Regions from separate parts of the Sulfurovum zhangzhouensis genome, predicted to be linked through region 1. Evidence: riboswitches for the same ligand, from Rfam matches in the RefSeq annotation. Region 1 holds a riboswitch; each other region holds the start of a gene.
What was found. Region 1 has a riboswitch for cyclic di-GMP ahead of PGH07_RS00510 (DUF4382 domain-containing protein). Riboswitches for the same ligand answer to the same signal wherever they lie in the genome.
Positions count from the first base shown of each region.

Region 2: it holds a riboswitch for cyclic di-GMP, as region 1 does, so the genes downstream of both, PGH07_RS01400 (porin family protein) here and PGH07_RS00510 (DUF4382 domain-containing protein) in region 1, are expected to answer to the same signal.
Region 3: it holds a riboswitch for cyclic di-GMP, as region 1 does, so the genes downstream of both, PGH07_RS01990 (hybrid sensor histidine kinase/response regulator) here and PGH07_RS00510 (DUF4382 domain-containing protein) in region 1, are expected to answer to the same signal.
Region 4: it holds a riboswitch for cyclic di-GMP, as region 1 does, so the genes downstream of both, PGH07_RS04155 (hypothetical protein) here and PGH07_RS00510 (DUF4382 domain-containing protein) in region 1, are expected to answer to the same signal.

Region 1 covers NZ_JAQIBD010000001.1:95,037-97,241, forward strand. The annotation lists gene PGH07_RS00505 (DUF58 domain-containing protein) at 1-292, shown strand, start outside; gene PGH07_RS00510 (DUF4382 domain-containing protein) at 442-1,314, opposite strand; cyclic di-GMP riboswitch class I at 1,469-1,543, opposite strand; cyclic di-GMP riboswitch class I at 1,614-1,688, opposite strand; gene PGH07_RS00515 (5'-nucleotidase) at 1,834-2,205, opposite strand, start outside.
Region 2 covers NZ_JAQIBD010000001.1:270,190-272,394, reverse strand. The annotation lists gene rpoN (RNA polymerase factor sigma-54) at 1-1,035, shown strand, start outside; cyclic di-GMP riboswitch class I at 1,150-1,248, shown strand; gene PGH07_RS01400 (porin family protein) at 1,282-1,890, shown strand; gene PGH07_RS01395 (Ig-like domain-containing protein) at 1,903-2,205, shown strand, end outside.
Region 3 covers NZ_JAQIBD010000001.1:367,028-369,232, forward strand. The annotation lists gene PGH07_RS01990 (hybrid sensor histidine kinase/response regulator) at 1-1,132, opposite strand, end outside; cyclic di-GMP riboswitch class I at 1,268-1,348, opposite strand; gene PGH07_RS01995 (translocation/assembly module TamB domain-containing protein) at 1,423-2,205, opposite strand, start outside.
Region 4 covers NZ_JAQIBD010000001.1:797,672-799,876, reverse strand. The annotation lists gene ribA (GTP cyclohydrolase II) at 1-566, shown strand, start outside; cyclic di-GMP riboswitch class I at 754-834, shown strand; gene PGH07_RS04155 (hypothetical protein) at 854-1,207, shown strand; gene PGH07_RS04150 (ABC transporter ATP-binding protein) at 1,204-2,205, shown strand, end outside.

The sequences.
Region 1 (2,205 bases):
AGAACCTGTCGACCTCTCACTGCTTGCACAAAAACATGAAGTGATCGCTATTATTGTTCGACATAGAGAAGAAGAGAAACCTCATAAACTTGGTGACGTGATACTTGATAATCCCAAGAGTACACAAAGTCTTAACACTGACTTCAGTACAACAAGTATCCAACACTATCTAGCGAAACTTAAAGCACATGATGAAACCGTGCAAACACATTTCATTCACTATAATATCAGACATACGAAGATATACACCGATGAGGATCCTATCGATAAACTGGTACGGTTATTTGTATAAAACTTAACGACACTACTCTTTAAAACTGATACTGGAATATCAGTAATAAACTAATTTTCAGTATTTTTAAAAGTAACTTTTTGGGGAGAGACTCCCCCCTCGAAAGGGAGGATAAGGAGATATTCAAAAAATTTTAATTGCTTTAATTACTATGGAAGAACATCTAAAAGATTTTCATCTGTGATATCTACAGTTGTTGTAGTATCCGCTTCAACAACTACATTATCAATAAATCCTAGTACGTTTTCAAACTCACCTGTATTTGTGTATGCAACAAGTACAAGATCATAAGTACCAGTAGTCAACCAAGGGAGTGTAAATGTTCCATCTGTAGCATCAGTGCTTAGAACAGCATTAGAGAAGTTACTACCTGTAGTATTTGATTCAGCATCATCCCAACTTCCATCAGTATATGCATAAAGGATTGCCTGAGATCCGTTTACATCTATATTCATTGTACCATTGATCTCACCAACTTCGATATTGTCAATGATTTTAATTGTTGGTTTGAGCATGTATTTACCATTTCCAGTTGAAGCCACAGATTTTCTCACATCAAAGTCTGCAGTGATATTAACAACTCCACCCGCTGGGATAGTAAAACCACCGATCGCTTTATACCCTGTTTGGTCACCACTTGGAACAGTCAATTTTGCAGTTGGTGAACCATCAACAAACTCGATATAACAGTTAGAAGTATCAAGTTTGAAACGAACATGTGCAATTTCACCTGCTGGAAGCTCTACTTCATTAAGCATTGTACTGTTTCCATCTTGTAGTGTTAGAAGATCAATTGTTCTAGATTCATTAAAATCTACATCTTGCCAACTTTCATTACTGTCAGCATATTGATATCTAAGTCCCGTAAAAGTCACAAATACACTTTTTACATTTTCATCATCAGTAGGAGCATCAGTAAGACTCATGGAAGCTATTCCTGTAGTAGTTGATGTACTACCGCCTCCACATCCAGAGAGTAATAAGCTTAGGGTCAATCCCAAAGCGGCTATGAGTTGTTTCATGCATCATTCCTTTATAACAAATATTAACTACCAAACTCATTGTATAAAAAGTAAGCCTTATTGCCCTACTTTCAAACAAGAAGTACAATAAATACTTTACGCAACAATAAAGTGAGGTCTTTTTTTGTTGTACAAACGAAGTGTAGAAATTCATTTTGGCAACCCGGCTATCTACATGAGACCCGTGGCTTTCCGTCCTTGTTTCGCAACAAGTTTGGCACAACAAACTGAATAAATACTAATTGAAATGTAAAACAGGAGAAAAGAAGAAACGTAAAAATACATTCTAATAAGATGTATTTGGCAACCCGGCTATCTTCATGAGACCCGTGGCTTTCCGTCCTTGCTTCGCAACAAGTTTGGCACAACAAATAATATTTAAAAACTCTAATAGTCTTAGTACTCTTTATTATAGACTGATTACTCTTAAGATTAAATAAAGCTAATTAGATTAATTTAGATTTTTATCTATTATTAGAAAGTATTTGATCAAGTTATGTGAAACTATCTAATAGAAAACTAAGACTTATAGGGTACTTTTGCAGAAGGCGTATCTTTTGCCGTATATTTCAAGTGTGCATCCTGATCATCAAAGAAGATATCCGCACCAAATGCTTTGATCACTTCATACTTCTGTACCCCACCCTGGAAGAACGCTTCATCAACACGAACACCCCATGCATCAAGTGTACGAAGAACTCTTTCATGTGTAGAGAAATTACGTGCAGTGACCAAAGCCGTACGGATCGGTGACTTTTCCATAGGAAATCTATCCTGAATATCAGAAATGACTTTCAAAAATTTAAAAAAAGGACCTTTGCTTAATGGATTTTTGGCATTTTCCCTTTCATATGCCAGGAATGCCTCCAGACCTTTTTCTTGATAGATCTT
Region 2 (2,205 bases), 180 kb from region 1:
GAGATCGAATGGATGAGTATATCAACCCAGTCACTTTATGAAAAACTGGATGAACAGATCGCTGCACCGCTTTTCCCTACACCGATCTCTCAGAAGATCGCTAAACAGATCATATTTTATATCAGTGATGAGGGGTATTTTGAAGGAGATATTGAAGAGATCGCTACACAGTGCGGTGTACCTGCTGCACAGGTAGAATCGGTCAGACAGCGTTTTGCTTATCTTCAGCCTTACGGGGTAGGGGCAAAAGACTATAAAGAGTCGTTTTTGTTTCAGTTAAATGAGTTTGATCTAGATGATGATATGAGCCTATTGCTCAGTGCGATGATCATACAGTTTGAATCATTGGAAAAGTTTATCAGCCATCCTAGGTTTTCAGAGGCCAAAGAGATACTGAAACATCTCAAAAATCCGCCGGCTATCAAATACATGCCGAGTGAGCCGCCTATCTTGCCTGACCTTTTTGTCTATTTTGATGAAGATGAGTTGACCATAAAAATGAACAATGCATTTTATCCGGATCTCAAGGTGACACAGATCGATAAGTATGAGAATTTTGCGAAACAGAAATTTAAAGAAGCACGAGAACTGGTCAAGCTCCTGGACCTTAGAAAAAGTACGCTTTATAACATTACACTGGTACTGTTGGAAAAACAGTATTCGTTTTTCATGGGTGGGACGCTAAAACCTTTAAAACTTCAGGATGTTGCAGAAGAGCTTGGATTTAATGAGTCTACAATTTCCCGCGCGATAAGCGGAAAGTATATGGAAACAGAGCATGGTATCTACTCTTTTAAAGACTTCTTTTCCAATGCTATAGGCAATGTGTCTACAGCCGAGCTAAAAGAGTTTATCCAAAGATTGATCCAGAGTGAAGATAAAAACAAACCCTATAGTGACAAAGCGATCCATGAGATGCTTGAAGCACGTTTTGGTATACAGATGGTGAGAAGGTCTATTGCCAAGTACCGCCAGGAGCTGGATATCCCTTCATTTAAAGAGAGGAAGTTCCTTTATCAGCTTGAGATGCTCTAAAATGAATCAAGGAGAAGCTTTCTTAAAAAGATAAATATATTGTTATTATATTTGATAATTTGACTTAATACTTAGTATTTTAATAATGTTTTAAATATAATCAAAATGCATTACAATGTTAAACGCTACACCTATCGTGAGATAGGGTCAGAAAGCCATGGGTCTTGGATACTATAGCTCTATAGTAAAAGAAAAGATCGCCAGGTTGCATAATCAATCAAATACTACACTTATTAAAGGGAAATAATGAAAAAGGGAATGTTATCTCTGGTGTCTATAATGGCACTGAGTGGAATAGCTTATGGGGGCGGTGATATGGGTAAGGCTGTAGAGCCTTATGTCGAAATGCCGGAAGTTGAGGTATATCCTTTCTATATTGGCGTAGGAATGGGAGATGTATCGGTTGATGATGAGACAACTGATGAAAAGATTAGTGCAACTACAGTGGTATTACAAGCAGGATACGAGTTTAACAGTTATGTGGCACTTGAAGGACGTTATACATTAGGTCTGGGTGCTTGTGACTATGATAGCGGTACACTAGGTGTCACTGATGGATATGATGGTGATTATTATAGCTGGGGAGTTTATGTAAAACCTATGTATCCGATTGGAAACTTTGATATTTACGGACTTCTAGGATATGGCCAAATTATGCTTGAAGACCTTGCAGGTGGTGATGCAGTTCAAGGTGGATTCCATTGGGGACTTGGAGTAAGTTATGCGCTTTCAGGAGAGATATCTGTATTTGCCGATTATGTCTCATTGTATGATGATAAAGGACTTGACAAGAGAGCAGAACTTGATGATATAGTTGCCGATACTTGGACAGTCGGTCTTACGTATAAGTTTTAAAAGGAATCAAGAATGAAATTAACAAACTTTAAAATCATACCTTTTGTACTGATGGTTTCTTCACTTTTAGCATTGAATGGCTGTGATAAGTCTTCTACCTCTTCAGACAGTGCGCTTGCCGGTGTAGCTCCTGTAGCAGTAAACGATAGCGGTGTTGGTGTTTCAGGGGCACCGGCAACTATCTTAGTAGTAGCAAACGATACTGATGTTGAAAACAATCTTGATGTCAGTTCTGTACAGATCATCGGGACAGCGAATGCCGGTGATTCTTTGGTGGTAACGGGCGAAGGAACATGGAGTGTTGATGCTGCAGGA
Region 3 (2,205 bases), 270 kb from region 1:
ACAGATCTTTCGTCTGATTGGCATCCTTGATCGTTTTGATCAAGAACTTATAGATGTGGTCCATCTTACCACTCTGGATCAAACGGCGTAGCTCCTTTTGTTGATTCTCATTAAGAACAAGTTCAATGTCTTTAACCGTTTCTTCAAAAAGATGTCTATCTTGTTGTATTTTGACAAACTTTATCAATAGTATAATCCATACTACTAAAAGTAAAAATGCTCCTGTTGCATATCCGATAGCAAACCATTTCCCAGTATCATCTATGATATGCATGGATTTACGCAGCTCTGATTGGACTTGGGTAAAGTAATCCATTTTTTTTGTTACTTGGTTTAGCCATCCAAGCAAAGTCACTGCATAACCACCTCTATTGGACTCATACATAATCATCTCGCGTTCTTTTGCAAGAACACTCTTATACTCATCAACAGAGAGTAAAGCATTAAGCCTGGAAACCAACTCTTGATCCTCTATATCACCATAATCAGGAAATCTATCTTGAGCGATCAATTTTTCCCATAGTCTAACATCTTCGTCATTCATTTTTTGAGACCCAAGAAGAATAGAAGAGATCATTGTATTTTCAACTACAGTATTCTCCTTAAGGTTGGTTATCGCCAGGTAGACACTAAAATAGTGGTCAACTTTCTTGGTTGTCAGCGTATTCTGTACACTTTGTAATATCTCCTGGACATTTCCAAATACTTTATGATGATACCTATCCACAAGAATCTCTTGATAATTACCTCTAAGATCATCTACTTCTCGTCTTATCTGTTGAAGTTCCCCACTTATATTTTGTATCTGTCTACTATAGGCACTAAATTGACTATCAGCGATGTAGATCATGAGATTTTTCAATGCCCCATCAACATCACTTCTGTTCTTTTCAAGCTTCTCTGCATCACTCTGTGCTCTTGTTACCATGTAAATAGCACTATTGAGTCTTTCAAACTCCATAGTATCCAATACCAGTTCGATATGTTCTACGAATGATGGAAGGTTCTTGCTATTTTGTGTAAGTTCATAGTTTTTATAAGAATTATATGCAGCATAAGAGAGTATAAAAAAAGCTACCATGACCACACTAAGTAGCAATCCCAGTACACTTTTGTTTTTTGATATATTCATCACAGTCCTTTAGTGTTCTACTTCGTTGAGTTATATAACATGTCTCATATCTTGAATGATTACCGTTATTTCAAGACAAACATAAATCTTGGGTAAAAAGTTAAAAGAAGAATATCCCTAAAAGAGGTAGATTCTATTGGCAGTCTGGCGATCTTTTCTGAAAAAAGACCCATAACTTTCTGTCCCTGACTCACGACAGGTTTAGCTTTTTCAACATTAATACCTATGTGGTAAATTCTACAATGAATAGACTTAAATATATACCAAAGAATACCAACTAAAGTGATCGGCTAAAAATCCTTAATATAGATGATATCATAGGAACTAGACTCTCCACTGGCTCCAATAACACTCTGAAAACGTCGATTATGCCTGTATTTTAACTCAACTCTTGGTATCTCATCATTGATATAGATAATCATAAGATCGTCTGTAAGCTTTTTACCAACTTCTATACTGTTCCCTGCACCAAGTACAAAATGATCGATCTTAACCCCAGCATTTGCTAAAGCAGATTTTGCCATAGCACCTCCCATCATTTTCATCATCTCATCTCCGGTATACGTATCAGAGGCTGATTCATTATCAAAAAGTAGAACGGAAAGTATCTGTTCTCTTGTGAGGCTCGGACTGGAAGAGAAGTTGATATTAGGAGCCTCCGGTGTGCCTGTTACTGTAATAGTAATCAAGTGATTAAGTGCTTGGTGTTTTGCCTTGATCTCTAAAAGCGGTTTATTGAAAGTACCAGTAAAATAGATAAAACTTTTTTCCAGAACAAATTTTTTATTTTGAAAGAGATAAGTGCCGCCTTCAAGTAATTCAATCGATCCCAATACCATTAAAGGCTCATTCATTGCTTTATAAAGGGTAAAACTAGGTTTTGCCTGAATGTTAATGTCTTTTTGTTTGAAGAGAAGAGCTTTTTTACAATGAATATTCAGTGCCATGCTCAACTGATCCATAAAGTGATTGGGTTGTTTTTTTTCTTTATTCTCAACAATAATAATATCACTGTCAGAGGCAAATGACTGTTGATTTATATCGTAATGGATTTCTCCCCCCTGTAAAACGAT
Region 4 (2,205 bases), 700 kb from region 1:
AAGCAGTAGAACAATCACAAACCGCCATTTTACCAACCAAATACGGTACATTCAACATTCAAGCCTTCAAAGATGATCTGGGAAAAGAGCATTTGGCAATTTTCACCGATAATCTTCCAGAGGCTCCGATCGTACGTGTACATTCTGAGTGTCTGACCGGGGATGCTTTGGGTTCGCTCAAATGTGATTGCGGAGAACAACTTCATGCTGCTATGGAGCTGATCGCAAAAGAGGGTGGAATGATCATTTATCACCGTCAAGAAGGTCGTAACATCGGACTACTCAATAAAGTGAATGCATATGCGTTACAAGATAAAGGATTTGATACGGTTGCTGCAAACCATCAGCTGGGATTTCAAGCCGATGAAAGGACCTATGAGATCGTTGAGTTTATCCTGGAACATTTTGGGATCAAAAAGCTAAGGCTGCTTACTAACAATCCAAAGAAAATTGAAAGCCTCAAAAATATAGAGATCATAGAGCGTATTCCTCTCCAGATCGCTTCAAATCCTCACAATGAAGGGTATCTGCAGACTAAAAAAGAGCAGATGGGGCATTTACTATAGTCCACTTTGTATCAGAATAAATAAGAAACTAAAATTATTTATGCACTCTTCTCTTATCATATAATTCTCAGCTTGTTTGCTCAGTTAAAAAAATTTGCGCGTGTATCGCATATTTGTTATTTCTACTATATAATATCTTCGCTAACTGTTATTTAATTAATGAATAGGTAGAATAAATTACTTTTATTAGAGAAAAAGCCAAACCTATCGTGAGGTAGAGACGGAAAGCTGCGGGTCTTAAAAGAGAAAAGATAGCCGGGTTGCCAGAGATTGTCTGGGGTATTATAATGAAAAGATGGCAGTTTATGTCGTTGAAAAAATTTCGTTTAGTTGATTTACAACTTTTTGTTTTCCTGTTAATTCTATTTGTTTATGTCACTACCTTTACTATATTCACTGAAAGGGGAAGTGATGATATTCGAGAGAATAAGTATACTAAAGAGGTATTACTAGATGATAAGACTCTTTATACTTTTGAAAAAAATGTAGACCTGATAATGGATCTGCGTTTTCAAAACATTTCTATGCTGTTTCCCTCTCTTATACTGAATCATGCTTCGGTCACTTTAGTATCACTGCAAGTGTCAACGATCAAGCCCTATGCTTATATGATGAATATTGATGGGGTGGGTCAAGAATGACAAAGCTCTATTCATTGAAACGTTTCTGGCAGCAGATATTGGGGCAAAAAAAAGAGTTTTGGGCGACAACATTTTATGGCATGGCTGCAACATTACTGCTTCTGCCTATCCCTATGCTTATTCCACTATTGATTGATGAAGTGTTACTTGGACACCCTGGAAAATTGACAGCATTTTTGTCTACGACATTTGGTAATAGTGAAACTTGGTTTTTAGTCTTGGTTACGGTAATTCTTGTGGCTATACTGCGAATGGGAGCATTTGTTTTTAGCAATCAACAAAGTTTTTATGCTATTAAAATTACGCAAAGGATCAGTTATCTGCTAAGACATCGTATCTTGCATCATCTTGAGCGTGTGTGTTTGTCCGAGTATGAGACTTTAAAATCGGGGGGAGTTGTTTCCAAGACCATACAGGATGTAACAGGTGTCAGTAGTTTTGCCAGTGCATTTGTCAGTAGTTTTTTCAGTTCAACCTTGATGCTTATTGGTATTGCAGCAGTCATGTTATGGATGAACTGGGTTCTGGCTTTATTGATCTTATTCCTGAATCCTTTTTTTCTTGCCTTTTCAAAAGTCCTAGGGAAAAAGACAGGAGAGTTGTTAAGACGTCAATATAAAGCCTATGAGGTTTACAATGAACTACTGAATGAAACACTTGAACTCTTTATTCAAGTACGGGCAAGTAACCAAGAGAAAAACTTTTTTGCTCTTATTCTTGACCAGTCCAAAGAGATAGAAAATGCATCCATTGATTATGGCCATAAAGCTGCCGTGGCACAACGGTCTTCCGGACTTTTGACTAATACGGTCATTGATATATTCCGTGCTTTGGGGGTGGTAGTAGTAGCTTATTCTGATTTAAGTGTAGGAATGATGATCGCCTTTTTGTTTTATCTCTCTGCTTTGAATTCTCCTGTACAACAGTTAATGGGACTAATGATCAGCTATCAAAATACCAAACCTGCGATAGAGCGCATTAATGCGCTTTTAAAATTG